One region of the Cytobacillus sp. SAFR-174 genome, then DNA from elsewhere that is predicted to be linked to it. Evidence: riboswitches for the same ligand, from Rfam matches in the RefSeq annotation. Region 1 holds a riboswitch; each other region holds the start of a gene.

Region 1 (10,268 bases):
TGATGTATGCCGTGATTGCCACTTTAAAGGTCAATAAAGACCATGCGAAAGAAATGGCCAAAAAATCGTGCATCACAATCACAGAATTAGCTGACACCCTGGCAAGAGACTACAGTATCCCATTCCGGAAAGCTCACTCCATTGCCAGCTATATTTCGAAACAAACGGTGAAGGATCAGAAAGAGCTATGCGACTGGAAAGTGGAAGATGTAAATGAAGTTATTCAGGGATATGTTCCCGTTTCCCTGTCAGAGGAAGAGTGGAAGAAAATCATTTCTCCAGAATACTTTGTACAGATCCGCAGACTCCAGGGAGGACCAAATCCGGATGAGGTCTCGAGAATGATCAAGGAACGGAATGAAATCCTCACAGGGGAACTGCTCAGCTATGAGGGGACTGTGAGAGGACTTAAGGAGAAGCGGGAGAATTTGATTAATTTTAGATTTTGACTAGTGTCGTTCCTATTTGCTAAAGTCTATTAATCTAACCTTCTGGCACTCTTGCTGACGGTACTAATATCACCGGTGGCCCAGTGACTTCTCTGGAAGACTTGATCTTGGGGGCAGTGAGGATATTATGAGCTTCCTACTAAACTATCTTCGTTATCTTTTTTAGCGGGACTTCACTTTAATGTGGAGTCTTCTTTTTGAGTTTTCGACAAAATTCGGGTGGTACCTGTCACTAGGAAATTTCTCCAATTAAATGATAATATAGTATCAGGGAGGGTGATGTATGAGAAAGGTTTTATATTTTGTTTTTGCAGCCCTGATTTTGGCCGCTTTGAGCGGGTGCAATAAGGAGATTAAGCCGCAGGATCGCTTTTCGCAGTATGTGGAGCACTGGAATAAGCAGGAGTTTGAGAAGATGTATGAATTCCTGTCGAAGGATGCGAAGCAGTCGATCAGCAAAAAGGATTTTGCAGCCCGGTATGAAAAGGTTTATAAGGATTTAGAGATAGATAATCTGAAGGTAACATACAAGCCGGATATGGAAAAGGAATACAAAAAAGAAGAGAAGGCAAGTTTTCCTTTTTCAGCAAGCATGGACAGTGCTGCCGGCAAAATTGAGTTTACCCATGATGCCAAGCTTGTGAAGGAAGAAGCGAAAGAGGAAGAAAACTGGTATGTTGCCTGGGATACGACTTATATTTTTCCGGAGCTGGGGCCAGAGGATAAAATCAGCTATTCAACTGTTCCGGCGCAGCGCGGAGATATTGTGGACCGCACAGGTGACCCTCTTGCTCTAAATGGCACCCTCTATGAAATCGGTGTCGTGCCTGAACAAATGGGCGATCAGAAGGAGCAAACGATAAAAGGCTTGTCTGCAGCCTTGGGAATGTCAGAAGAGCAGATTAATAAAAGCTTGAACGCGAGCTGGGTGCAGCCGAGCTATTTTGTTCCTATTAAAAAAGTGTCCCCGGATGATCAGGCGACACTTGATAAAGTGTTCGCATTGCCAGGCGTCCTGAAGCAGGATGTCAAAGGCAGAGTCTATCCAATGGGTGAGTCAGCAGCCCATCTTATCGGCTATGTGGGAACAATTACTGCAGATGAAATGAAAGAGCGTAAAGGCTATTCAAGCACCGATATCATCGGGAAAAGAGGGCTTGAACAGGTCCTTGAAGAGCGACTAAAAGGGTCGAACGGAATCAAAATCGGCATCCAGAAGAAAGACGGTTCTGAAGTGGTTCTCGCTGAAAAGCCGGTGGAGAACGGTGAAACGATTCAGCTTACCATCGATATGAACCTGCAGAGATCTCTTTACACAGAGCTTGGAGGAAAGCCGGGAACCGCAGCGGCAATTGACCCGGTAACCGGTAATACACTGGCACTCGTCAGCAGCCCGAGCTTTGACCCGAACCAGGCTTCACTCGGTTTTACCGCGGATGAATGGAAGGCGATTGAAGCAAATAAGGACATGCCCCTTCTGACACGGTTCAAGCAAACCTATGCGCCAGGTTCCGTGATGAAGCCGCTGACAGCAGCAATCGGACTGACAGAGGGAACATTAACTCTTGATGAAACCATTAATGTCAAAGGCCTGCAATGGCAGAAGGATAGTTCCTGGGGCGGCTATAAAGTCACTCGTGTCAAAGATCCGGGCGGACCGGTCAATTTTGAAAAAGCAATGATGTATTCGGATAATATCTATTTTGCCCAGCAGGCGCTTGAACTGGGAAAAGAAAAGTTTTCAGCCGGACTCAAGAAATTCGCGTTTGAAGAGGAAATTCCATACGCATTCCCGCTGGAACAATCCAAGATTGGCGGCCTGGATACAGAGATCCTGCTGGCTGATTCCGGCTATGGCCAGGGACAGGTGGAAATGAGCATTGTCCATCTTGCAGCATCCTACACACCTTTTATCAATAAAGGTTCCATGATCAAACCTGTTCTCCTGGAAGAAGATGAAAAGGGCCAGGTGCTGAAGGAAGCTATCATGAGTGAAGAAACAGCCGGCACGGTGGCAGCCGCAATGGCTAAAGTCATCCAGGACCCAAGCGGAACCGGCCGTACGGCTTATATGAAAGATTACCCGCTGGCGGGGAAGACCGGAACTGCGGAGCTGAAGAAAAGTGCGGATGAAAAAGGCCAGGAAAATGGTCTGTTTGTTGCCTACAACCCGCAGTCTCCTAAGCTGCTCATTGCGATGATGATAGAAGGCGTTGAAAACAGCGGCGGATCGAAAGTGGTCGTGGAGAAAGTGAAGAAGGTTTTTGAAGAGCATAAAGGGCGATTTTAAGAACAGAGTCTGCATCCATAGGGTGCAGGCTTTTTTAATGCCCGGCGAAACATTAGGACTGCTGTGAACCTTGAACAGTCACAGCAAATAGATGGCCTGATACCGCAAATAGCCAGCATGAACTTGCAATTAGATATCTAATCTTGCAAATAGCAGTCTTAATTTTGCAAATAGAGGAGAAAAACCTGCAAATAGAGGACAAGTTTCTTATCCGCCGGGCATATATATATATCAAAAGTAATGTTATTTTAAGATTTTATCGAAAATTGTTGAAATAAATAGCTGAAAAGTCTTATTATAATAGTAACGAAAAACAAATATTCGGCAAACTTATTGAAAAATAAGGACGCAAAGCCACGAGTCTAAGGTCATGGACTATGATAGTCGGGTTGCAGGTGTATTTGGTGCCGGAAAATTGGCCCTAAACTCATTGTAACCAAACATCAGGTCTGCCTTAATGCAGGCCTCTTTGCTGTTTGGATGTTTGCTGGTGTGCAGATAGGGAAACGAATAAATGACTGAAAAATCTAATAACAGGAGGCGGATTTTAATGGGTGTAATATTTGGAACGGTGGAATACTTTGAAAAAGAGATAAAAGCTTATCTGGCAAATAATCGCTTAAAGGAATCTAAACTTGAAAGGCTGAAGGCGATTACATCCAAACTTGAAAATGAACTGCTGTATGACTTCTCTTGTCATGAAAGACTAAGGCAGGAATGCCTGAAGAATCTTTCTGAAGCATATGGCAAAATGACACAGGGAAAGGCAGTTGCAATGTAATCAGGTTTTCTTCTAACACTCCAGGTTGATCTTCTCGAAAGCTTCTGCAGAACAGTCCCTCCCTGCATGTTTTCATATAAAAAACAGTGCATTCCCCCATCAGGAATGCACTGTTTTTAAGTTATAATCCTAAATGTCCCTTCAGCTCACCCTGGACCCGCTGCTTTTCTTCATCTGGCACTATCAGATACCAGATGTCCCCGATATACTGGCCATCACCTTCTATGGTCAGCTGCTGAATGTTATTTCTTGTGTCTTTATAATTCTTTTGAATATCCATCATTTCTTTAAAGGTAATATCAGTTTTAACGTTTTTGCCGAGCGCTGCAAAGATGTCATCAAAACGAGTCAGGGAGCTGAAGCTCGCCCCTTTGTTAATAACACCCTGGATGACCTGGCGCTGTCTTTGCTGGCGGCCAAAATCCCCATTCGGGTCATTCTTTCTCATTCGCACATAGGATAATGCTTCGCTTCCGTTAAGGTGAATGCTTCCCTCGTTAAAATGGAATTTCCCCATGTTGAAGTCTGTTTCGTTGGTTACATCAATCCCGTTGACAGCATCCACAATATCCTTAAAGCCATCCATATTCATTGTAATGTAATAATCAATCGGGATATCCAGGAAATCTTCTACTGTATTGATGGCCATCTCAACATCGCCAAAAGCATAGGCATGATTGATTTTGTCTTCCGTTCCGTGCCCGATGATGTCAGTCCGCGTATCTCTGGGAATGCTCAGCATTTTGACAGATTTCAAGTCGGGATTAACAGTCAGCACAATCATCGTATCCGATCGGCCTTTGTCTCCCTTACGCTCGTCCACTCCAAGCAGTAGGACCGAAAACGGCTCTCTATCTTTTAAGGTAATCGTTTCTTCACGCTTCTCCGATTTTTCCCGCTGAATCGGCTCCTGCATGGTATCAACAGCAGAAGTCAAAGAGTTATATACATAAAAAGCATAGGCGCCTGCACCTAATAGCAATGTGATAATAAACAGCGCGATAACAAGAGTCCACTTTTTCCGTCCCTTTTTGCCAGCCAAATGATTTCACCTCAAATTAAAAATCCTAGATCGATAATACCACAATTGTAATGAAAAAGAACTATCCTGGATGTGCCGCAGCAGAAGTGTTTTTTGTATTTATTTACCTATAGAATTTAAAGAAACCCGGGACTATAATCGAATGGAATTTATTATCAGTTCAGTTAAAAGGAGGAGAGTTATTTGAAACCTGCCAGAAAAGTGATCTCATGTCTCGCAGGAGCAGCTATCTTTTCAGCAATGCTTTTTTCAAGCGGAGCAGAACCTGTTAAAGCCGCAGCTTCATCAGTCTACGCAGAAAAGCTCGTAAGGCAATCGGAGAGTTATGCAGGGTCTCTTAAGTGGGCCATTTCTATTGAAGGAACAGGTGATGGCAAGACTATACCATGGGGTTATTATAATGGGACGAAGACAGCTTATGCTCAAGCAAAAAAGGCAGTCGGGAGCCTTCCCCAAAGTGGAAAGAAAACGGAGCTTCTAAATCGCCTGGAGAAAAATGTGAACTTATATATCAGTGTGCAGCCTGGCAAGACGGGCCGGGCAGTCGCTTATATCGATGCGATCAATGCAGGAGCAAAGATTGAGAAAGCAAAACTCTCCCTGAAAAACCAGCTGGACAAACATATCATAAACAATGAAACAGAGCGGCTATATCACAATCTGTCATGGGAGCTAAAAAAGCAATCGTATCTCTTGGACCGGGTGTACGGCCAGACCACCCGGGACTTAATCCGCCAGCATTTTAAAAAGTCGGCCGAACAGGTGCGTGGACAGGCGCTTTATCCCGTTTCTATTAAAATGGCTTTAGATAAAGTGAAAACCAATATAGACAGCGGAAATTTACCTGAATCCAAAAGATATCTGGATGAAACATATGCTTTATTTGTTAATGGGGAAAAGACAGGAAATCTGCTGCCTTCCTCAGCCATCTATCAGACTTTAATGAAAACATACGAAGAATATCAAACGCTAATCAGCGAATGGGACAAGGAAGAAGTAACGCTGGAGTCGGCATTTGTACGTTATGCAGGCAGTAAAGGAACACACCTGACAATCAATAAAAACCACACCATGATGCTGAGTTTGACAGATGCCTATCCGCTCGAATCATTGGAATTACATTTGTCTGCGCCAGCAAAAAAAGCAGTTGTCTATGTTACCAGAGAGATGAATGGAGAAGAAATGACGGAAGAAATTCACTCAGTGGAAAAAGCGGACCGGCTTTCTGCAGATTTATCTCAATCTGAACTTTTCAAGCTGCCCGACCCGACTCTAAAAGAGAATGACGGAGCTCCTGGCCGCACTTTCCGCTTCAAAGTCGATGTTACAAACCTCTCCGGTGAAACCAAGTCTTATTACGCGAATCTCGGAATCGGTGCTTTCAACTATGGAAACGGCTTTAAAAGAGGAACCTATTACACTGACTATGGGTACTCAATCGATGTGGCAGGGGCGTTTACACTCTATGACCATGGAAATGGCTTAGTCTATATTCCGAGAGACGAAAGCTGTTTAATTGATGACCCAATAAAGGGAACAGTCATTTGTGATCCGACCGGACACTTAAGCCTCAGAACGCTTGAACAGGGAACAGACATAGAAGTCCTGAAGCGTGAGGCGCTGCAATCATACGGCACACCAGTGAAGGCCGTGGAGGAAGAGCTGCTTCCAGGCACACTTTATCATGTTCACACTGCCGCCAATGGCTTTTACTTGTATGAAATGGTCATAAACCACGATGGCCGGCTGATTCAGATTAATTATTCCATTGAGCATAATGCGGATTATGTACGGGATGGCATTGAAGCTATGTTAAAGAGCATTAAATAAAAACCTATTTAACCATTTTCTATGAAAGGCTCTCCGGAACGGGGGCCTTTTTTACGGGTAAATGTGAACAATGCAAATAGCAGGCAGCATTCTGCAAATAGATTTCCAATTTGGCAAATAGAATCCCGGCTTCTGCAAATAGAATCCCATACCTGCAAATAGAGAAAGGAATTCTGCAAATAGAACTTTCAGACTAACAACACAACTATAAATAGGGACTATTTTCTCAACTTTCTTAATCTATCACCTTACTATTACCTGCGCCAAAATATATACAGTATAATAACCTTGATAAAAAATGGAAGGATGGTACAAAAAAGTGAAAAAATGGTTAACTGTTATTCTATCTTTCTTAATGCTGTTCGGTTTTACAGCACCTGCGGCAAGTGCAGCTGAAAGCAATACGTTCTGCAATCAGTACAAAGGTGTGAAGAAGATCTGGTGGGACGGCGTAGAATTAAAGTCCGGCCAGATTGGGCGTTTGACGGTCCTAAAAGACACAACTCTTTACAAGCTTCAGGGAGAGAAAAAAGTCCCTTCCCGCACATTGAAGAAAGGCGAGTTTTATCGTATTTATGCCTTTAAGCCCGGCAAGCTGAGTGTAGGCGGCGGCTATTATGTAGACCGCGACACAAAGGTGAAATATGAAACGCCTAGCAAAACAAAACTAAGAGCAGCTCAATGCATCCATAATCCTTATGGGAAAATGGGCAACCCAACTACAGTTGGCGTTACCTGGGACATGACGGCCAATGACTGGATGGATGGCAAAAAGAAATACCAGATTACCATGACAGAAGCCGTAACAGACGCTAATCAGGCGTGGCAAATGATGCAGCAGGCAAATTCGCTGAATCCTCCTCCGCCTGCAGGAAAAAAATATATCCTTGCTAAATTCAAAATTAAATTAATCGAGTATGAAGGAAAAACATTTGATTCCTGGATGGTCAATAAGGCCATGTTTGATACGGTCACCCAAAAAGGCGCGCTGAATGATCATTACATCGGCTTTGTTACGCCAAGCCCTGAACTTCAGGATCTTTACAAAGGCGGCCAGACTGAAGGATGGGTTCCGTTTGTTGTGGATGCCAATGACAATCCTTATATCGTCTGGAATCGCGGCTGGGAAGATGAGCTGTGGTTTAAAGTACAGTAATAAAATGGATGGGGCCTTCTCTTATGAGAGGGCTTTTTCACTGCAGAATATCACCCTCTCATCCGATAAGATAAGTAGAATTCAATCAAGAGAGGATGGACAAGCATGCTTTTAAAAAGGTATTTCTCTGTTTTATTGGCTCTGATTCTATTAGTTAATTTCTCTGCTGCATCAGCATCGGCAGGGCCGGTTGAAGAAGCAAGGGAGCTCATCCGGGATTATTATGTGGAAGAGCTGCCGGACTGGGTGCTGGCCAAGCCCTCGATTAAAGAAATGGTCCGGTACCTGGATTTATACTCTGTTTACATGTCGGCTGAAGAGTTTGCGGAATTTACGAATGCCATAGAACAGCAGCTGGTCGGCATCGGTGTCGTTTTAGAGGAGAGCGAAAGCGGGATTCGGATCATGTCGGTTATACCAGAAGGCCCTGCTGCAGCAGCCGGACTGAAACCGGGGGACATCTTAGTGAAGGCGGATGGAACCAGTCTTGCCGGTGAGTCCGTACAGACCGCGATTTCACTGATAAGCGGAAAAGAAAACACCAGTGTTACGCTCACTTTTATCAATAGTGAAACCGGGAGCATGCAGACAATGACCATTCCGCGCAAGGTGATTCACCTTCCTAATGTGGAATCCCGCATGCTCGGCGGAAATATTGGCTATATCCGCTTAAACAGCTTTTCTATGAATGCGTCCGAGGATATTGCCGCGGCTATTCAGAAGCTGGGGCCGGCAAATGGCTGGATCTTTGATATCACCAATAATGGCGGCGGTTATGTTTCCGCAGCCCAGGAGACAGCAGGCTTTTTTCCGGGAGTTACGAAAGCGTTTCAGCTGAGATACAAAGGAAATCAGGCACAGGTTTATCAGGCGATTCAGCAGCCTGTGGGCTTCACCTCACCAGTGCATATTTTAATCAATGAAAACAGTGCCAGCGCCTCTGAAATGGTCTCCGCCTCCGTTAAGGAACAAAAAGGAGCTGTTCTTTACGGCCAGAACACATTTGGGAAAGGATCCATGCAATCACTGTTTACTTTGAGTGATCAGAGTGTTCTTAAACTGACCACCGCCAAATTCTTCTCGCCGAAGGGATCTCCAGTCCATGAAATTGGCGTTGCTCCGAACATTAAGACAGCTGCAGGTGATGAACTGTTCATCTCACATCGTGATCAGCTGGTAAGCGGCCTTAAGGGATACAGGAAGCTGCCAACGCTGCAAAATGTCCCAGTCACCAAGACCTTCACTGTAAAAATGAATGCCGGCATGCAATGGGATGGATTAAAGAAGGGGGATGTTCAGCTGATCCAGCTTGGCGGCGGTGAAGCGGAAATAGACGTGCAGGTTACGGACGAAAAAACGATCAAAATCATACCGAAGAAACCTCTCGCTTCTAAAGGAAACTACCTGCTGATCATCCATCCAAACTGGAAAGGATTAAATGACCGGAAGATGAATGAAGGCATCTGCTTGGAAGTAACAGTTCAATAACAAAATTACCAATATTATCATAATGAAATTCTCATAATAACAAATTATGATAAAGATATTCTGGAAGTTAATAAAAATTTTGGAAGATTATTAAAATCATAGAAAAGGTGGAATAAACAAGTGGGCAAAAAATTCAGTAAGACAGTTAAATTGGCAGGGGCAGCAGCCATTGCAGCTTCCGCTTTCGCAGCCGTTAATCCTGCTCAGGCAGACGCAGCTTCAACAGCCGAAAGTCTGGTTTTGAAAGCAGAACAAAGCAAAGTGCCTCTTATCCGTGCAACATCAGTGGACTATGATGCCGATGCTGTCACACAGCCATGGACTCTTTATAACAAGGCCAAAAAAGATTACGCAGCAGCTAAAGCAGCAGTTAATAAATTATCAGGCAAGCAGAAAGTGCAGCTGAGCGCCAGACTGGATACGGTAAAGCTTTATATTGACCGTACAGCTGCCTATATTGATGCCATTTCTTCCGGCAAAAAACTTTTAAAAGGCACTGGTGAAATGGAGAAATATCTGGAAGAAGGGAAAATGGAAGAAGCAACAGCGGCTTATCATAAACTTTCATATGAAATAAAGAAGCAGGCCATCATTCTTTACCGTGTGTATGGACAGTCTACAAGACAGGCCATTCTTGATACCTACAAGACGCCTGCAGAGGATGCGAAGTTTCAGGCACTTTACCCTGTAAGTATTCACATTGAACTGGACCGATATGAAGCGGCACTGGAGAAGGAAGATTTTGACCAGGTGGCAAAGCACGATAAAAATGTAAATGAGTGGCTGGAGTATGTTGATAATGAGGAACTCTATGACCTGCTGTCAGACCGGTACAGAGAGATCATCGCTTCATACACGGATGGCCTTGAAGATGTAGCTGAAATCGGATTTTATGAAGATGCTTATTATGTAACTGATCTGCCTGGAATGACAGCGTATGACATGATTGGCTTCTTTGACAGTGAAGGAAATGAATTGTTTATCGATGGTGTGGAAAATGACTTTATCATTAAAGATGATAAAGGATACTTTACAGACCTTGGTTCTCTTGCACCGGCATATGCAAAAGACGGTCTTAAAGAAACTGGCCCTGTTAAAATCCAGCTGTTCGACCGTGAAACAAACGAATTAATTCTGGAAGAGACAGTTGAAGTGAAGGACGGAACTCAGCTTTACAGCCTGGAAAAAGGGAAAATCGTAAACGCTGAAGGCAAAGATGCTGCATATACAGT
Region 2 (10,268 bases), on a different contig from region 1:
TATATCTCCTCACTGACCAAGCAGGGGAAAATTCTTGGCAGGGCTTATGTCCTGCCGCAAAAGAAAGAAGTGCTTTGTGTGGGAGGGGCCAATGTGGACAGAAAAATACAGACAACCGGACAGCTCCAATACGGAACATCGAATCCCGCCGAGAGCTCACAATCCTGCGGAGGTGTGGCACGGAACATTGCCGAAAACCTTGGCAGACTGGGCTGTAATGTAGGTCTGATGACCGTAGTGGGAGGCGACCCGGAAGGCGAATGGCTTCTGGAATATACGAAAGCCTTTGCTGACGTGACACCTTCACAATCCCTGGGAGGGGCCGTTACTGGAACCTATACAGCCGTGCTTGATCTGGAAGGGGAAATGGCTGTGGCGTTAGCTGACATGTCCATTTATGAAAGCGTTACCAGAGAGTTTGTCGAAAAAAAGTGGGGGTACATGGCATCAGCTGAGATGGTCATTTTGGATACCAACTTTCCACCAGAAGTTTTAAAGCAAATCATTACAAGGTGTTACGAAGAGAGTATTCCGCTATGTATCACACCTGTTTCAGCACCAAAAATAAAGAATCTTCCGGAAAATCTGCAGGGGGTTACCTGGCTGATTGCCAACAAAAATGAGGCAGAAGCCCTGACAGGGATGGAAATCATCAAGGAGGGAGACTTCTTTAAAGCAGCACAGGAAATGATCAATAAAGGAGTCGAAAAAGTGGTGATTAGCCGAGGAGATAAAGGGCTGATCTACTTCACAAAAACAGGTGAAGCAGGTGTGCAGCTGCCGCCAAAAGTGAAAATCGCTGATGTGACAGGTGCAGGTGACTCGCTTGTATCGGGTATTATTTTCGCCCATTTAAAAGGCTTAAGCACAGAGGATGCCTGCAAAATTGGCATGTCCTGCTCGATGCTTGCCCTGCAGTCCATTGAAACCGTTAATCCCAACCTGAACAACAAACGCCTCCAAGAAACATTCAATCAATATTTCGACTAAGGAGAAGTGACATCATGTTAGAAAAATGGCTTGAGTACTCAGAAGAAGTGTTAGAAGCGAAGAAAGCAAATAAACCGGTTGTGGCCCTTGAATCCACCATCATTTCACATGGAATGCCATACCCGCAAAACGTCCAGACAGCAAAAGAGGTGGAGGACATTATCCGCAAAAACGGTGCGGTTCCTGCAACCATTGCCATTTTAAACGGGAAAATTAAAATTGGTCTGTCAGATGAGGAGCTGGAGTTCCTGGCACAAAGCAGGGACGTTGAAAAAGCAAGCCGCCGCGACCTTCCATATTTAGTTGCGAAGAAAAAAAATGGTGCCACAACGGTAGCAGCCACCATGATCTGTGCAGAGCTTGCCGGCATTGAAGTCTTTGTCACAGGCGGAATAGGCGGCGTTCACCGCGAAGCGGAAACCACCATGGACATCTCAGCTGACCTTCAGGAGCTGGCGATGACCAATGTCGCCGTTATCTGTGCAGGTGCGAAATCCATCCTGGATCTCGGTTTAACGCTTGAATACTTAGAAACCTATGGCGTACCGGTAGTTGGGTTTGAAACAGATGTATTGCCTGCCTTCTATACCCGTACTAGTCCGTTCAGCGTGAACTACCGTGTGGACAATGCAGAAGAAGCAGCCGAAATGATTCGCACAAAATGGGAGCTTGGCCTAAAAGGGGGAGTTGTCATTGCCAACCCAATCCCTGAAAAAGATGCAATGGAAGAGGCGTTTATTAATGGGGTTATTGAAACAGCTTTAAAAGAAGCGAATGAAAACAATATCTCAGGGAAAAAAGTGACTCCATTCCTTCTGGGAAAAGTGAAGGAATTGACAGAAGGAAGAAGCCTGACAGCGAATATTGCATTGGTGAAGCATAATGCGGAAGTGGGTTCTAGGATTGCTGTAAGTTTGCATAAGTAAAGGGAAAGCCAGGCTTGGGAAGTCTGGCTTTTTTATACTGATAGAATGATAGTGGTGATGATGATGCCTAGATATAATAATAATCTTAAAAGATTGATCATTAGGATAACGTCCCTTCTGGAAACCCATATAGTAAAGGATATGTACAGGTTCTTGGATGGGGGACGGGTGTTTGTCTAGATGAAGTAAAAAGGGCACTTGAAATTAAAAAAAGAGAGCTAAGTGTGAATCACACTTAGCTCTCGGGAACTTTTCATTTAGCTTCTTCTGAGGTGGTTTCTGCATTTTCGGATGGGGATTCGTTTTGTTGTGGTGTTTCACTATCACTCTCAGATGTGCTGTTTTGTTCCTCTTGTGGCTGTTCTTCTTGTGATTGTTCCTCTGTTGGTTGCTCCACTTCTGGTTCATCAGCAGGTTTGGTTTCCACCTCATTTGGCTTATCATTAGTTGGAGGTGTTGCTGGCTGCTCTTCAGGAGGCTTGTTTTCTTTCTTTTTCTTATCAGCGGCTTCCTTTTCAGCTTTTTTCTTTTGTTCAGCTTCCTGTTGTTCTTTTTCAAGCTTTTGAATTTGAGCATCGATATCTGAAATACGGCTATTCAGATGATCAATGCTGCTTTCAAACTTAGAAATCTCGTCCTGAATATTGCTTTCCATATTCCTTAACTGATTTAGTTTGTCATTATAGCTTTTGATCTTTTCCAGGGAAGCGGTTTGTTCCTCTTTGGCTTGGGTTATAAGAGTTTCAGCATCCTTTGAATAACTCTCCATCTTGGTAATTTGCTCTTCAAAGTAAGTTTCTTCATAAGTGCATTCTGTGATAGCTTGATCTTTGAATCCGTTTATTGTATCTAAAAGGGTTGTTATTTCTTCAGTATGAGTTTTTGACTTTGTTACTGCAGTTTCGAGAGCGTTATTGTAATTCTCCAGCTGCTGGATTGAAGCAGATAATTGACTGCTTAAGGAGCTAATCGCATTTAAGTCCTGTTTAGCTGTGGATATGTTATTTTGCAGACTGTTTATATGTGATTCTAACGAAGAACGGGTAGCTGTTAGCCCTTTTATTGAGGCACTGCTATCAGATGCTGGTTCGGATGGATTGGTATGGCCGTTGGGATAAGGCTTTACGTTCTTTAGTTTAGCATCAGCATCTATTTCAGAAATACTGCTTTTTAGAGACAATGCCTGTTGTATTTCCTCATCCAATTTTTTGAAGACATCTTCTGACTTGATTACATAATCTTGTTCTATTGTTCTGGGAAAAATAAAGCATGCCTCAATAGTCGAGTTTGCTTCATCAGTGCTGTTGAATTGAGCATATGTAGGCGATATGAAATGTGCTCCAACAACAATGGAGGATGAAAGTGCAAAACTGGAAGCAGCGGCTTTTGCCATTTGTTTTCTTCTTTTCCTTCTCATTCTTTTAATTCTCACCCCTCTCGGTTCCATCAATGTAACCTCCTTTGAATGTTCATTATTAAAATTGAATTTGTTCTTTATATAGAATTAAAATTCATTATACTATTAGGAAAGTAAATTTGGAAATGGAATAATTTAAGTTTTTGGCAGGTAAATAGTATCTTTTCTCTCATTATCTAGATTTTACTCAAATTTTCGCATAGATATTCTTTATTGAGAACATTTCATAAAATTTAATTTAATTAACTAATCTTTTAGCAGATAAAATATAACGATTTGGTGCATTTCCTACATATGAAAAAGGATAGCAAGTGGAAACAGTGAGAATTTCTTGTGGAGCAGTGGAATTAATCACTGTAGTATCATCCGCATCAACAATCTCTGTTTCTGTTATCTCATATCTATATTCTCCATAGGGCATGATAACTTGAAGTATATCTCCAATTTCAAGTTCACCAAGCCGGCGAAAAACTGTATCCCGATGCCCTGATAATAAAATTTGATCAGACTGGCCCGGAAGAACAGTTGTTGAGTAATGGCCAACCCCCTTTTCAAGTTCATCCTCATCTGTTCCTTCTATAATGGGAAGTTCAGCTTCCAAGCGGGGGATCTTTAGAATCCCAATGGCTTCACCCTGCTCAAAGGAAACATCCAGTGGTTGTTCTGTTTGGAGAACATTTCTTCTTTCTTTATTCACTGCGTTATGAACTCTTTCTTGTGCCTGGGCTAAAGAATCCTTGGTTTTCTTCTCCTGAGCGTACATTTCCTGCAGTGAAAACAGGACCACACCGCCTCCGATTAGAATAAGGAAGGAGGCAGCTATAATCAGCAAACGGCCTCTAACCTTCAACTAAACGTTCCCTCCATTCATTTTCTTAAATTTAATGAACTCAAGATAATAGGAGAAATCCTCTTTTGTGATTCCCTGCCTGATTGCTTCCTTGACAAGGGAAACCCACTCCTCATCCAGCTTAGACAAATCGGTAATCTGTTCTTTATTCTCCTCCAGCAGCTCTTCAAGATTAGCATCCAGTGTCCTGGCGATTCGCGATAAAACCTGCAGTGAAGGGTTCTCCTGTATACCTCTCTCAATGTAGCTCAAATATGATTTGGATACCTCGGCTTTTTCGGAAAGCTCATTAATCGAGTATCCCTTTTTGATCCTCAAACTTTTAATCCGGCCACCTATCATAGGCATAATACTCCCTTATCATAAAATATAAAGATATTTTCATTATAACGAACAAAACGTTCAATAAAAAATACAAAATAGTGAGAATTCTCGAGATATACTTAGAAAAAGAACGAAAAATGTTCTTTAAAACGAAAAAACGGCTGAATTTGGAATTTTTCAAAATAAGAAGGATGGACTATACTCGACTTAACGGTTCGATAAAAAGAACAAAACGAACATAAAGAAAGAACAATCTTCTTTCTTTAAAGGAAGGTGACGGTGAATTGAAAGTTAGCTGGAAAACAGCAGGAAAGATTATTAGCAATTTGATTACAGCAATATTGTTTATCAATTTAATCATTATGGCAGTGCTCGTTGTTTCATCTAAAGCCTCTGGCGGAGAACCTCAGGCATTTGGTTACCAGCTTAAAACCGTGTTATCAGGTTCAATGGAGCCAACCTTTATGACAGGATCTGTCATTGCAGTCAAGCCGGTTGATTCATCCCAAAGTAAAGACTTGAAAAAGGGAGACATCATTACTTTCCAGGCCGATGAGCAAAAGCTGATCACCCACCGCATTGTTGGTGTCACTACAAGCGGCGAACATGTCATGTATGAAACAAAAGGGGATAACAATAACGCTGCAGACATGGACCCAGTGCTTTCTGAAAATGTAAGAGCCGTATACTCTGGTTTCACGATTCCATATGTGGGATATTTCATAGATTTTGCACAATCAAAAGAAGGCGGAGCGATTCTGCTGATTGGTCCGGGAGTTCTTCTTCTGGCATACTCAGCATTTAGCATCATGCAGGGCTTAAGAGAACTTGATTCCAAGAATAAGAAAAATGATTCAAATGAAAAAACGGCTTAGCTTTGGTTGCACTCCTTGTTAATAACAAGGGTCAATATAAAAAATCATACATACCCGAATGGGGTAGAGGAGGAAAAGGGAAATGACTTTAAAAAAGAAATTAGGTATGGGTATTGCATCTGCAGCACTAGGGATTTCATTAGTTGGTGGGGGAACATTTGCTTATTTCAGTGACACTGCTGAAGCAAATGCTAAATTTGCTGCTGGAACGCTAGACCTAAGTGCAAATCCTACTACAATTATTGATGTGGGAGATATCAAACCTGGTGATACTATGTTGCGTTCTTTCCAACTTGTAAATGGAGGTTCGCTTGATATTGCCACTATTGATTTAATGACAGATTATACAGTAACTGATGCAAATAGTAATAATGCAGAAGATTTTGGTAAGCATATTCGAGTTAATTTCTTACTTAATGCTGACAAAATTGATACACCAATTTGGTCAACAACATTATATGATTTGAAAAATATGAGTCCTGATGTGATTGAGGGTAACTTCTGGAGTGGTTGGTTCGCTGAACACGGAGGAAATTTAGCAGCCGGTACAACGGATACACTTTATGTTCAATATGAGTTTGTAGATAATGGTCAAGAACAGAACGAATACCAGGGCGATTCTTTAGAACTAGAATGGACATTCGAAGGTAAGCAAGGCGAAGGAGAAGCAAAATAATCATCTCTTAAAACAAGGGGTGGGGAATTTCCCCGCCTCTTGTTCAATATAATTTGTGAGGTAATGCCATGAAATCAAAATGTTTATTGGCAAGACCACTTATATATTCAATTATAGCATTTTTACTGTTTGTTATCTTTTTAGGAGAAAAAACTGCATTAGCAGCTGATAAAGAACTAGATATCAACACAAACATAAACGGCTACTTTTTCGAAGTAGGTGACCTCAAACCAGGTGACTGGATGCCCCGAGATATAACCATCCTAAACCAGGGAAAACAGGATTTCAGATACACAGCGCAAATTGGAAAGAAAAAATCCGTAAAAGGGCTTTTCGAAGAACTTGATCTTTTGGTTAAGAAGGATTCAGATATTCTATTTGAAGGAAAGTTAAAAGACTTTGAAGGGTTTACTCCAAGGAAGCTGGCAAAGGGCAGCTCTGAGCAGTTATTCTTTCAAGTTTCAATGCCTTACACTCTTGGAAATGACTTTCAGGATTCTTCTGCTGAGGTAGAAATCATATTTCTTGCTGAGGCATTAACGGATCCAACTGACCCGCCAGATGATGGAGACCCGCCAGATGATGGAGACCCACCAGGAGATGGAGACCCGCCAGATGATGGAGATCCACCAGGAGATGGAGACCCGCCAGATGATGGAGACCCGCCAGGTGACGGAGACCCGCCAGATGATGGAGACCCGCCAGGTGACGGAGACCCGCCAGATGATGGAGACCCGCCAGATGATGGAGACCCGCCAGGTGACGGAGATCCACCAGATGATGGAGACCCGCCAGGAGATGGAGATCCTCCAAGTGAAGAAGAACCTTCTGATGAAACCACGGACGAAGGAGCGAAACCTGGTGATTCTAAAGACAATATTGTTATAAATCCTGAAATGACCGATAATCTTTTGCCAAACACAGCTACCAATACTTATAACTTACTATTGATCGGCGGATTGTTATTGGGAACAGGAAGTGTATTAATCCTTGTTTTTTATAGAAGGATAAGAAGTGAACGATAGAGAAGGCCAGGAGAGTAAAAACTTCGTGGCCTTAATTTTTATTTATAAATACTCACCTTAGCTAAAAAGTGGTGATCACATGAAAAAGCTGCTTTATTATCTTGCCATCTTAAATCTGCTGGACGGATTTCTTACTGCCCTAGGACTCCACTTTAATGTTATAGAAGAAAGCAATCCGCTAATGGGTAATCTTTATGACCTTCACCCTTTTTTATTTCTTTCTCTTAAAATAATTCTTTCTTGTTTACTTATCATATTATCAATAGTTATCTCCGCAGAATCTAAAGTCAAGCTATTAGCAGCCGGAGCTTCAATTATGTATTCAATCGTATGCCTGCTGCACGCTGTTTGGCTTTTCTCATTAATTGCTTAACAGCATTCATTAAAACCCAAATAGGAAATATATATCAATATAAAATAGTTCAGGCGGTGTCTCATGTATCAAAAAAACTGCACTAAATGCCATAACCCATCTTTCAGCAGCACTGAAACCGGAGAGTGGCTTTGCCCGGTTTGCGGAACTGATTTGACGAATGAAACTTTTCTGGATGCGATGACACGGGAACCGGCCCATATTATCTATAAGAAAAAGAAAATTTCGCACACCTATTCTCTGCAGGAAATTAATAAGAATTATAGGAAAAGAATCGGCCATTCTTACTATTCTAAACAGAGAACACTTAAATAAGTGAGGGATTTGAGAGACTTTTGTCGAAAAATAAATTAATTTAATATTAAAATAATTAATTATATTTACAAAAAAAGACACCATTAGCAATACGCCCATAGTAGAATACATCTATGGAAAATATTTCTTTGAGCCGATAGGCGCAGAAAAAGGCAAACTCATTGAAAGATGGGGACGCAAAGTCGCGGGTCTAAGGTATTGAAAAATACTACGATGGCTGGATTGCCTGGAATACGATACGTATCCTGGGGGGAAGAATGTTGACAGAGCAAAATATTAAGGTCGAAGAGATTGATTTAGAGTGGCTGCAGTTAATTATGGAAGCAAGAAACTTAGGCCTGCAAAAGGAAGAAGTTAGAGAGTTTTTACATAATAACAGAGCCAAAGAGGTTCTGATCGAAGCTTAAATATCCGATATTGCTAAGTATTTCTGTTAGAGGCATCTCTAAATGGAAATGCTTTTTATTTTTGCCAAAAAAATAAGCCTGTGTATTCAGGCTCATGGCTATTATGATTTTTGTCCGCTTTTCCACTTATTAAAATCCAAAAACTCCCTAAATTGCTCCTTGGAAACACCAGACTCCATGGCTTCTTTCACAATTTTCATCCATTCGGAATCCAGATCTTCCTTGTTGATCTGCTCATGGATCAAATGGTCCACGGGAACATTCAGGACACCTGCGATTTTTTCAAGGAATTGAATCGATGGATTGGTCTGCAAATTTCGTTCAAGTGAGCTTAAGTATGATTTTGCCACACCGGCCTGGTCTGCAAGCTCGGATAAGGACATTTTCTTTTCCTGGCGAAGTTTTTTTACACGATCACCGATCATCGTATACCACACACCTTATTTTGTATGTAATAGGATTATATCATAATGAGTTCCATATTAAGAACGTTTTGTTCAATATTATTATCATCATACCACAGTGTCAACCGATTTAAATAGCTAGTTATCACAGTTTTTAAAAAATATATCTTTTGTCGCTCTCAAAAAGTAATGCTCCTCGTCATAAGACGGGAGCATTTTGCTTCTCAATTATTTGAATAACCTGCTGTGCAGCTGCTTCCACATCATCTGCATTCACATGGTGGAATTCGCCTTCATAATCATGCTGTTTAAAAGCATAGCGCGGGTCGTAATAGTGTTCTAATAAAAGCTTAATAAATAGCTCGTAGTTCTCCGTTTGAACTGATTCATCCAGCTGCTCGCGGATTTCGGTATCCTTCAGCCGTTTTTTAATAAACACAAGGCTTTCATCCACTTTCGGCTTGAACCATCCTTCTTTTTGATATGGTTCCACATAGTCCCTCAGAATACGCTGGACACGGGATTCGATGCTTGCAAACATATCAATGTGGATTGCGTTTTTTTTAGTATCGAGCAGCTCGTCCGGCTGAACCACCTTGCCAATCCGCTTGCTTTCAGCTTCCATAATAATATAAGGGGAGCCTTTAACCTCAGAAAGGGCTTGATACAAAAGAGCATCAAATGTTTTCTGTGTGCTGCCTTCCCCCATGCCAAAGGAGCCGAAGATCGATCCGCGGTGTCCTGCCATTTCTTCCAGATCAAGAACAGGATATCCTTTTTGACTTAACACCTTCAGCACATCTGTTTTCCCGACGCCGGTCATCCCGTGGATCACAACTGCTTTTTCAGGAATCAGGCTTGCAGTGTTTTCAAGTATATATTGACGGTACGCTCGATACCCTCCAATTAAACGGGGGATTGAAACACCGGCATATGTGATAAATGTAGTAACGGCTTTGCTGCGCATGCCGCCGCGCCAGCAGTAAATGACAGGCTGGAAGCCATCATTTTTCAGGTCTCTGATTTTCTGCATCATGGACGGAATTTTAGGTGAAACGATTTCCATCGCTCTCCACTTAGCCGCATCAGAACCTTCTTTCTTATATAATGTTCCGATTTCCGCACGCTCTTCATTAGTGAAAAGAGGCACATTGACAGCACCGGGAATGCTGCACTCCTCGAATTCAATTGGAGACCTGACATCGACCGGAACTGCGTTGTCCATCTGGATATATTGTTCGACTGCTATTTCTCTCATTTTATTGCCTCCAAAATTAAAGTGAAACTCCGATCAGAGGGGGTGTTTTCCGCTGATTGGTTAGTTGAACTAATCGGGCCTTACGGGCAGTTTGGCACCATTAATTCACCTTTGAATTTTACTGCAGTTTCTAGTGGGGATCTTACTGCCCGTTAGACTGCGGTATTGCTATATATCGCCCTAAAAGGAACGTTAATTGATTTGACTCTCTCTATTATACAGGATTTTGAAATTATAGGTGTCTATCACAATCATACTCCTATTTTCAAAAGTTTGTTCTTATAATTTTTTCCAGACTTTGTAATATCAGCATATCCATTGGTTTTGCTTTTTAAAAAGAAGGTTAAATAAAAGGCAAAGGTGGTGGAAATATGTCCTTGAATACAGAGGTTGCCATTATAGGCGGAGGGATTGGCGGTTTGACACTT
Region 3 (10,268 bases), on a different contig from region 1:
TCGCTGCCGATGCCATACTCGTCTATGACATCAACAGTAAGGATTTCCCGGCCGCTCAGGGAGGCGAATTCCTCAGGGCTGATTTCGTTACTGTTTAGCTCTGCTAAAGCCTTCAAGGCTCTTAATTGATAGTGGATGGTCTTTCTTTCGTAATTACTCTGCCAGATAGCCCAGATGGAATAAGCACCGGGCGGCAGAATCTGACCCAGGGCCGTGACTCCCAGCTCTTTAAAGAATTCCGGAGAATGCATGGAATTTCCTGCTTTATGCCTGATGCCTTCTAATAGCTCTCCATAGATTGGGCTTGATTGAAGCTGCTTGACGGAATAGCCGGAAATGCTGAGATTTCCACTCTGAAAGAGGCTGGAAATTTCATTGATGTATGTCTGCATCAGATGAAGATCCTGCTCAATTGGATCAAGAGCCAGTGTTTGCGAGCTGTCAAAGGTCATAAGATCATCAACCGTATTTTTCCGGTGAAGTTCCGCTCTCCTTACATGTGCCGAAAACTCCCCATCCTGCAGGTGAGGGAGACTGACAATATCAGAAACTTTCTGCATCACCACATTGGTCTCGTCTGTTAGGCTATTGGTGATAGATTCTGTTTTTACCAGGCCCTGTGCCGCTTCTCCATCCAAAAAGCTCTGACGGATGAATCCATTGCTTGCCGGTTCGAGCATCTGAAGGGAAGAAGCTATTCCTTTTAAAGTATTTTGATAGTCTGCAAGAAAGCCTTCAAAAAATAAGAGAAAAGGAGAATGACATTCCTGGAAGAAAGCCTGAATAGCGGCTGCTCCCTCTCCCCGAAAGGAGTCCTCAAACGAAGTAATTCCTTCTACATCACGTGCAATGTTTCTTATCTGCTCTTCTAAGGAGTCGAGACTGGTGTGAAGCTCCTTCAATCCGCTATGCAACTCCCTTGCATCTAATACCTTCAGTATAAATCGCCTCCTGCCATTCGACAACTGGAATAGAGGCGCTTCAGAGAGCCCCTCACTAGAATTTTCCATAATTTATACTTTACACTAAAAATTAGAGTAATTTTATTACGAATAGGATTATTTTTACACTTTTGTATAAAACAGTAATAAATACCCATCGACATAATGTCTAAAATAAGAAAAATGTATCATTATTACATTATTTCCCTGTGATATAGTAAAATAGATTCTTTTTACCCGGTTTAATAATATGAAAATGGCAGTATATAGAGGTGAATATTCATGTCTTTAGGCTATTACTACAGTTTATTGGCGAAGAAACAAAGTGATCTGCAGAGACTGCTGGCCTGTGAGGGAGAGCTCCAAGGAAAACAGCAGGAGTTTAACCACTATCGGCATACCGTCACAAAGCCGGATCTTTCCCCTTTTACCTGGCAGGGAAAGCTGGCAGATGAATTTGAGGATATCCGGTTTGAACAAATGCTCACGAGTTATACTGACATTGAGTCAAATCAGTTTCATGAGGTGTTTTCAGCCATAAGCCGGAAGCTGCAGCAGATCCAGCAGGAAATCGATTCTATCAAACAAACAATCGCTTCCCTGGAAGCACAGCTTGCAGCAGAGAGGTCGAAGAAATAATGAGGAGGTATTGAGTATGGATACTGAGATTAAGCTAAGGATAAACGATATAGAACAAGCACTTTCTAAACTTCAATCCTCCGCTAACGGGCTCCAGCCATCCTTTGCATCCACTATTGGAGAGAATAATGTCCTTGATTTCATCAATAAATTGAACGCTTTAAATAGGCAGCTTCATCAGGTGACAGAAGCCTATAAATCCATATTGCTCCAAAATGAAGAAACAACACGGCAATCCGTACAATTCTTGGATGAATCGGATCGGCTGCTTTCCAGGGGGATACATGGAGAAACTGGCAGAAAAATTACGTAGCAGGTGGCTGTACATTACAATTAAACAAAAAAGAAGCTTCCCACAATCAGCTTATGAGAAGTCTCCATAAATATTTTCCAGTCAATTGCTTGATTTACTCATTAGGAACCTAAAATACTATACTTACGATTTCTCATTTTCAGGAATATCTCCAAGTGTTCTTTTAAGAATCCGACATAACGGTTGACCTCTTCTATCGTAGTGTAGGGAGAGATCGCGAAAAATTTATGTGCGTACACAGGCAGCTGCTTGTTTAAGTCTGCCGCTTCAACGAGTCGCTGCTTTTTTGTATTTCCAAAAAAGACAGTATCTCGTTCAGTACCAATTATTTCAGCAAACTCGTCATTAAATTGATTAATTTCCATTATTTCTTCCATAGTTAAATGTCTGTTCAATTCGTTATCCCATTCTATCTTTTCAGGGTAAAAACGGAATGTTGTAATAGGAGAAATTTCATTCGTTACTGCCACATTCGAAACTTCTCTTGTTAACATCTCTCTAAATGCAATATTGACACGGATATAATTGGCCAAAAGCTCTTGATAGCCTTCCATTCCAAATGCTAATAAAGATGCATAAATCCCTAAAGCACTTCCCATCCGTGAGCATTCCAGCGTGAAGCCTGTATGATAGCTCCCATACCCACGGTTCCCAACATAAGGCGTTTCCGCTGCATCTAAATCTACATACTTAAGATACTCTCTGTTTTTAATTAAAAATAAACTTGTGATATATGGGGTTTGTCCAAGCTTATGGAAATCAAAGACCATGCTATCTGCAAGCTTTATCTGTTTGAACTTACGCTGATAGGATCTTAAAACCTTCTTAACATTGTCTTCAAATCTCAGAGGGTTACTTTCAAAATCGTAATGGTTAAAGAAGGTATACATACCGCCCATGGCCGAGTCTGCATGGATATAAATCGGATATACGCCATGGGTACGTTCCAAGTCTTCTGCTACCCGCTTAATCCCCTCAATGTCATCAATCCCAAATGTATCAGTCGTTCCCATTGTGGCAAGTACATAAAGAGGAACACCGCCTTTGACAATAACAAGCTCCATTTTCTCTTTTAAATCATCGAGATTCATAGAATGATCAGCATTCACTTTTACCCGAATCATATTCTTCACGCCAATCCCTGCAGCTTCTACAGACTTATACAGACTATAGTGTGATAGCTCTGAACAGAAGCAATAGAGATTTTGCGGCACACCATTTTCTTTTGAAGACGGTGCATACCGTGCAATGGCAAGTCGCAAAGAATTAAAAACAGCGCCTTGTCCTCCCCAGGTTGTATACCCTGCACTAATGCTCTCATCGTATCCGATTAATTTGGATAGCATACTGGTTATCTCGATTTCTGCTGCAGCCGCTGCTGGGCCTTCCACATCCCAGAGATTGTTCCCATTGACCAGGACCATTACTAAGTTCCCGAGCATACTTGCTATATTCGGAAGGGGCGCTGCGTTTGCTACATAATTTCGATTGACGTAGCGGTGTCCTTCCGCCAATTTAAGAAGCTCCTGAATCACTTCCTCCATCGGCACACCCTTTTTCGGAACATCGGCCTTTTCGATGATACGATTATAGTAATCCTCTGTGTACTCGGGCATTTTTCCAAGTGTTAGTTTGTTGGGATCCTTTAACTCATCTATTTTCGTTAAGATTGTCTTAAAGTAAGACAATAATTTCTCTCTTTGAAGTTCATTCCCGTCCATACTGGGAAATAACTTTTGAATTTCCTTCATCCTGTACCTCCTGGATGCTTTTTCAAGAAGCAGATTTATCTAAAGATCCTATAAAAAAAGTCCACACAGGTGGACAAATCATTGCCGCATTAAGTAATATTCAGCCTTTCCGGCAACCCGGCTGCCATAGATATTCCCTGTTAAATAGAAGGAATAATGTGCTATTTATTTATTCTTTCATAAGGACTAATTCGTGCATCAAATGGAAGCTTCCCACAGGCTGCGCTTAACTGAAATAAGAACCTATATATGAATCACAGCCAGCAAGGGTAAAACTCTTTATACTGCTGCACGGACCTTTTTATCAGCAATTTGACCCTGAGCCGCCTCTGTTTCATCACCATGATTCCATGCAAATATTAATTTATTCACATCATTTGTAAGCTCAACAAGGTTCTTTGCTACCTGTACAAGTTTTTGCATTGCAGACAGTTCATCATCACTTATATCGATTAGCTCCTCAAACATTTCAACAGATTCCCGTGAGATTGAGGCAATCTCAACAATTGTTGCCATGATCTGCTGTGAAGCAGAGGATAATTCCTGTGTACTCGCAGAAGAGTTTTCATTATTTTCAGCAATAATTGTTGTAGTAGCCAGAATTTTTTTGAACATGGTCCCAACTTCTACAAGGGTGGTATTTGTATCTTTCAATTCCTCTGTTCCCTGCTGCATGGAATTTACAACTATTTCAGTTTCTTCCTGTATATTCCTTACAATGGTTGATACTTCAGAGGAAGACTGCCGTGATTGTTCGGCCAATTTCCGAACCTCATCAGCAACGACCGCAAACCCCTTGCCATGCTCCCCCGCACGGGCCGCTTCTATGGCCGCATTCAATGCTAATAAATTAATTTGTTCTGAAATTCCTGTTATCACTTTTACAATTGTGCCGATTTCATGAGATTTTTCTCCGAGTTTATTTATGGCATCAAATGTTATATTTACAGTTTGATTAAACTGATTCATCTTATCTAAGGAATCCTTTAGCTTCTCGTTTCCTTCCTGCGTCAGTTCTAAGGTAGTATTCGATTGATCTGATATCTGAAGTGATCTGCCGGATAGATTTTCGATAGCCTGTGTCATTTCTTCCATAGATGCAGCACTTTCTTCTGTTGCTGCCAATTGTTTCGTCAACCCTCTGCCTACCTCATCAATTGCCGCTCTAACAATATCTGCTTTCTCAGAAGCATATTCACCGACTTCCGTAAGGTTTTCACCTTTTTCCTGAACATCTTTTGAATATGAATAAAACTTTTCCCTTACAAGGCCGAAATAGTCGATAAGCCCATTAAATACAGCATGTTTAGAGCTTCGTTCATCAACTTTGTTTGCAATGTTGCCCGCTGATAATTCTTCCATTCCATTTAATATTTCTTTATGAATATGAAGATGGCGCTTTAACGAAAAATACCGGTAGGCCAAAAAAACCGATACTCCCATTAAGATAATAATGATGCCTAGCATAATCGCTTCCATTTTTGAAAATCCCCTTACATCTATTTAATTAAATTAAACTTCAGTTTAGTGTGTTTACATTTAAAGCTCTTTTATAAGGATATATGTACCATCCGCTACATTTTCAGGAATGCCACGCAACTTAAGGTTCTCTTGATATTTATAGACGATAAAATTTCCTTCTGTATCTTTATATTTTTTCATATTATGATATTTTTCCATTACACGTATTGATTTCGGGTTGGTTGCTTCACCTAGAACAGCCTTTAATCCTTGGGATGATGCTTTTGCGATTAATCTATTTCCTAGTTGCTGAATAATTTCTTGACGATTATGTTCAGCAATTACGCCTAACATAAAAAGGTGTAATAGTTCCCCATCTATAATGTCATGTCCATTCTGTATTTTATAATCTTCCATGAAACGTTTATCCACATCTTCCAAAACACGCAGAATTACATTCATATCATAAAAAGAACCTTCAAATATATCTTCTCCGATTATCTCAGGTGCATTTGTATCTCCCGCAAGTACACCAACAACATTATGATGAGCATCCAGTGCAACTGCGCAATATCCCTGTTCAATCGTAGAGTCTAAATAATCCTTGGTAAACTGATAGAAATCCTCATAGCCTATATTCAATTGACCTACCATTGGCTCCTGAATCCATTTCCCTGCAACCTCTACCCCTATGAATGTTCGAGCCAGACAATCTGCTGCTTTCACAATTAATTCTGGCTGATCCTTCTTTATGATTTCGTATGTATATAACTCTAGTGTTGTTTGCACTTCTTTACTCCCTTTCAAATGTAAAATAATGATTCCTTCATCATTGTCACCAACATCAGATGCCATGAGGCACTTTATCAATGAATGTACCCGAGAACTCAATTCTCTCAAGTGCATTCCTGATTTGCACCTGCGCAATTTTAGATGATGGTTTTACTACAAGAATATCCTTAAATCCCAGTGAAGAATAAAATTGCATTGTCTGTTCAAGCTGTGGAACCACCTTTGATGGGACAGGTGATTGGTGGGTCCCATCTACAACAAATGTATAACTTTGCCTTGATACCTTATTAATCGTATCCTGTAAATCTATCATATAACCTTCCGCATCCTCCTCTCTCATTAACCCATGAACCTGTACATGAACTTCCTTTGCAACCTCATTAATGGCCATTTTGTATTTTTTCTTATCTACAACTATCATCTCTGATCTCCTCTGCCTGTATTCTTCATATTTTTTTGCCTATTTAGACAGTGTCCAAAAAAAGACTATCCCCAAATTAAAAGGGATAGCCAAATAAACTGTCTTTATTATCCTTGGCAACCCGACTGTCATTACCCCAAGAGGATTTTAGACTCGTAGCTTTGCGTCCTTACCTTTCGATAAGTTTGCCTTTTTCTATTTTATTAAATAGGACTAATTTCACGATTACATTTTACTATACCATTATAGTAAACTTGCCATTTTTTGTCGATACTTGTATTTTTTATTTACAAATCCAATTTTATACAATTTGATATTAAAGAAATAAAAATGTCTCCCATAGGTTTAGTCAACTTATGAGAAGCCTCAATTAACAATCTTTATGTTAGCAAAATAGCAGCATTCCACAGAACATCGTTAGCACAAACCCCGGCCGGTAAAAACCAACTCTATGTTCTTAATTTCTAAATTAACAAGTCCCTTTTCAAAAAAGCGAAAATAACTGAGATTAATAATTTATAGAACTGATGTATTTTGTTATTCTAGTAAATATGCATATTGGGCAGTTTAGGAGTGGATTTTAACCGTGAACAAAAAAGACATTGCACAGATTCGGAAACAATTTAAGTTAAATAATGACTTACTAAAGATCTCAGATATTTTTAACGTCTATATTATGAAGGAATCAAGCGAGATATATCATTATGAGAGCCAGCCTTTTGAAATGCTGGATCAGGATCAGCAGGAGCTCTTTATGGACAACTTCAAAAAGATGCTTGGCGGCCAATTGGATGAAAAGCTCTTTGAATTAAAGTTTCAGAGGGATGCGGAAAACAGCAGTCAGCTCATCCTTCATCAAGGGCTGCTGACCAATGATGCTGAGGGCTGGACGGAACAAATGCTTCAGATTGTCGGCAAAATGCTGGGAGTCCGGCAATATGAAAAAGATATTGTTGTTACGTTCATTCGCGGAGAGTATCTAAAGCCTATGAAGCGCCGCAATCCAGAGGCCGAGGAAAGTGAACGGGATGCCGTTTATTCTCATCCCTTTATTCTCTGCAGCATCAATAACACGCAGGAACCGAAGAAAGAACTGCTTTTTGATTATGTTGAAAGGGAATTTAAATATCATTTTACCGTTGATCCGATTATCAACCTCAAGTCTCCCATTTCAGGGTTCCTATTCCCTTGCTTCACTGATCACGCGGCTGATGTCAATCACGTCCTGTATTCTGCAGGCAAGGTCCATGAGCCCGACCACCAGTTCATTGAGGACGTGTTAAACGGGGAAGAAACAATGACGGCGCAGGATGATAAAATCGTTTTTGAAGAAATTATTAAAGACGTCACAGGAGATCAGCTTAGCCCATCAACACTTTCCAGCGTATATGAAGAGATAAACCGGATGATCGTGGAAAACGAAGAGGATGAACCGCCGAAGCTGGATTCCAAAGACGTAGAACATGTTTTAAAGGTAAGCGGCATCGAAGACATTGATTCAGAAAAGGTCCAATCCGCTTATCAAAAAATCATCGATGATGACAAATATGAAATAAAAGCAAGCAGCGTCCTGCCCAAATACAATTCAAAATCAATCAAAATCAGCACAAAAGCAGCCAACATATCCATCTGCCCGCAGGATCTTAGATATGTAAGACAAATTAATTTTGACGGCAAGCGTTACCTGATGATCGAGGTGGAAGAAGATACCGTGATTGAAGGCTTTACGATGATTCCGGAAGCTTTTGGCGGGGGTCAGGATAAAGAATAAGCAGCGGCGATACCTTTCGAAATAAGTATACTATTTAAAAAAGGAATTTCCAGATAGGAATTCCTTTTTTGGCGTTATAAGCAGTTTAGGGGTTGAGACAAGGCGCCTGTCTCTATGTCTCTTTATTATCAAATACGCTATTTCTCCCAAAGCTCGACCAGTCTACCTTCAGGATCTTCAATCCAAATAAACTTTCCAAACTCACTAACCTCTTTTTCCTTAACCAGAGGTACACCAATTTGTTCTAGATGTGTAATCATCTCGTCTAGATTATGGACCTGGAAATTCAACATTACTTCTTGTTCTGTTGGAAAATAACTGTCCTTTTCTGCAAAGAAAGAAAAGATCGTCTCATTTCCTAATTGGGGGGTAATCACAGTCCCATTCCAATTATCTATTTCAATCTTCAGCACTTCACTGTACCATTTTTTCACAACATCAAGATTCTTGGTTCTCCAAAATATCCCGCCAATACCTTTTATCATTGTAACCAGCTCCTGTCTTTCTTTTTATTTTTCAATTACATTAGATATTCGAGATGTAATATTAAGCTCCTTCTTCAACTATACTGTCCTATTAGACTAAAAAGAGGCTTCCCACAAGTTTGCACAACTCATGAGAAACCTCTAATTTTAGTTGAGAAATAATAAGCCCTCTAAAATATTAAGGGGTTTGGGCGATGATTACATCATGCCGCCCATCTTTTGTGCGCTTTTCGCTTATTCAAACTTTGTTAAAGTACCTGAATACTGTACTTTCCACCAATCCTTATTTGCTCCATATTCAGTAATAGATTTTCTATAAATGGTACCATAATAACCATCGGATGTAGTAATAAAATGACTTGAAGGAGTTGACCCACTCATTTGATATTCCTGTTTTGAGTAATATCTGTATTCCATGTGGGCTCTTTGCACATTTAGAATAGATATTGATGGTTCAAAATTTGTTGTAGGTTGTTTTGCAGTTGGAATTGATGCAGCTCCTGCAGCTCCTACGATACCGAATGATAAACTTAATACGGTAATACAGCTAATAACTTTCTTTTTCATTTTTGCACCTCCAAAAATTTTTTATAACAAACTAATGGCCAATTAGTATGTAAACATTTTTTATAGTTCATCTTTTCCTTCTACATAAATAACTGTTGAACCTAATAATTCGTTATCAACATATGACTCTATTTTCCATTTCCCTTTTCTAAGCAATTTCAATTTAGCATAGAATTTCACAGCTAACTCACTACCAGGAAATTGTGGATCATCGGAAGTCAATTTCTCTATATTACTAGAAGTCAATAACTCTTTTTCCTTAGTTCTTTCATTTGTTCCAAAAATCTCTACTTCTTTTCCAATCAATTCCTCAGCTTTTTCCTGGTTTTCTATCCAAACTAACCAAGTATATGTATCTTCCTTTTCTACTTCAAAAGGCTTCTTAAATAAAGCGAATTTTTCCATCTCGCCAATTATTTCATAAGTCTTTTTATCAGAAAAACTCTCAAAACTAGCCTGTTTAATTGGCACTTGTGCTATGTTTTCAGTGCTCTTTTCCACATTTTTAACGTCTTTAGTTTCCTCATTGGAACAACCGGCAATAAATAAGGCAGCTAAAAGAGTATACAATAATTTCTTCATATTAAATTCTCCTCATCTCTATTCAATTAAATACTTATTAAACGCCCTTCAGATTTTAGAAATATCCTTTTCTGCACTTATTTTTCATGGCTAGTTACTTTCTACTAAAATTAAACAACATATGGAAAAATAGTGTAATTGATAAGAATAAAGACCTATTGTAATTCTGACAGTCTTTAATTTATATTTCGCTCATTTACGATAAAAAATATAACTATAAGCATACTTTTTACAAATAACCCCACTTCACTATACATAGGTTAAGCAATAAATAATCCTATAATTATTTTTATCTTAGGGCATATCTAATAATTAGAGAAAATCTGGAGAAGGTCTAAGAATCTTCCCGTTTTCAGAAGTAAGGATTACTTTCTTTAAATAGTAAAATAGAACCGTAAAACCATTTAAACGCAGCTGGGGAGTTATGGGGAACTACAAAGTAATATATAAAGATAAAGTTTATTAAGTGATTTATGTATATAAATCTGGTTATTGAGAGATTAGAGACCTTGACACAAAGCAAATTGAACTTGTCAATGTAAAGG

The links. Region 1 has a riboswitch for cyclic di-GMP ahead of ACTHRG_RS04990 (hypothetical protein). Riboswitches for the same ligand answer to the same signal wherever they lie in the genome.
Region 2: another riboswitch for cyclic di-GMP. It lies ahead of ACTHRG_RS16100 (anti-repressor SinI family protein); the one in region 1 lies ahead of ACTHRG_RS04990 (hypothetical protein).
Region 3: another riboswitch for cyclic di-GMP. It lies ahead of ACTHRG_RS20270 (hypothetical protein); the one in region 1 lies ahead of ACTHRG_RS04990 (hypothetical protein).

The regions. Positions count from the first base shown of each region.
Region 1 is NZ_JBQCMZ010000003.1:227,828-238,095, forward strand. Features, by position in the region: gene argH (argininosuccinate lyase) at 1-449, shown strand, start outside; gene ACTHRG_RS04985 (penicillin-binding transpeptidase domain-containing protein) at 733-2,739, shown strand; cyclic di-GMP riboswitch class I at 3,053-3,136, shown strand; gene ACTHRG_RS04990 (hypothetical protein) at 3,290-3,520, shown strand; gene tagU (polyisoprenyl-teichoic acid--peptidoglycan teichoic acid transferase TagU) at 3,642-4,562, opposite strand; gene ACTHRG_RS05000 (hypothetical protein) at 4,746-6,392, shown strand; gene ACTHRG_RS05005 (hypothetical protein) at 6,712-7,548, shown strand; gene ACTHRG_RS05010 (S41 family peptidase) at 7,654-9,036, shown strand; gene ACTHRG_RS05015 (cell surface protein) at 9,157-10,268, shown strand, end outside.
Region 2 is NZ_JBQCMZ010000016.1:435-10,702, forward strand. Features, by position in the region: gene ACTHRG_RS16050 (carbohydrate kinase) at 1-990, shown strand, start outside; gene ACTHRG_RS16055 (pseudouridine-5'-phosphate glycosidase) at 1,005-1,916, shown strand; gene ACTHRG_RS16060 (hypothetical protein) at 2,170-3,366, opposite strand; gene ACTHRG_RS16065 (class D sortase) at 3,572-4,183, opposite strand; gene ACTHRG_RS16070 (helix-turn-helix domain-containing protein) at 4,184-4,525, opposite strand; gene sipW (signal peptidase I SipW) at 4,792-5,382, shown strand; gene ACTHRG_RS16080 (CalY family protein) at 5,465-6,058, shown strand; gene ACTHRG_RS16085 (LPXTG cell wall anchor domain-containing protein) at 6,127-7,083, shown strand; gene ACTHRG_RS16090 (DUF5658 family protein) at 7,163-7,456, shown strand; gene ACTHRG_RS16095 (hypothetical protein) at 7,520-7,771, shown strand; cyclic di-GMP riboswitch class I at 7,913-8,001, shown strand; gene ACTHRG_RS16100 (anti-repressor SinI family protein) at 8,029-8,178, shown strand; gene ACTHRG_RS16105 (helix-turn-helix domain-containing protein) at 8,280-8,603, opposite strand; gene mnmH (tRNA 2-selenouridine(34) synthase MnmH) at 8,782-9,840, opposite strand; gene ACTHRG_RS16115 (FAD-dependent oxidoreductase) at 10,212-10,268, shown strand, end outside.
Region 3 is NZ_JBQCMZ010000025.1:10,828-21,095, reverse strand. Features, by position in the region: gene ACTHRG_RS20300 (ribonuclease YeeF family protein) at 1-1,010, opposite strand, end outside; gene ACTHRG_RS20295 (YwqH-like family protein) at 1,224-1,580, shown strand; gene ACTHRG_RS20290 (YwqI/YxiC family protein) at 1,597-1,893, shown strand; gene ACTHRG_RS20285 (pyridoxal phosphate-dependent decarboxylase family protein) at 1,995-3,644, opposite strand; gene ACTHRG_RS20280 (methyl-accepting chemotaxis protein) at 3,924-5,123, opposite strand; gene ACTHRG_RS20275 (hypothetical protein) at 5,184-5,960, opposite strand; gene ACTHRG_RS20270 (hypothetical protein) at 5,950-6,318, opposite strand; cyclic di-GMP riboswitch class I at 6,431-6,518, opposite strand; gene ACTHRG_RS20265 (DUF4317 domain-containing protein) at 6,905-8,089, shown strand; gene ACTHRG_RS20260 (VOC family protein) at 8,227-8,574, opposite strand; gene ACTHRG_RS20255 (hypothetical protein) at 8,809-9,141, opposite strand; gene ACTHRG_RS20250 (hypothetical protein) at 9,202-9,723, opposite strand.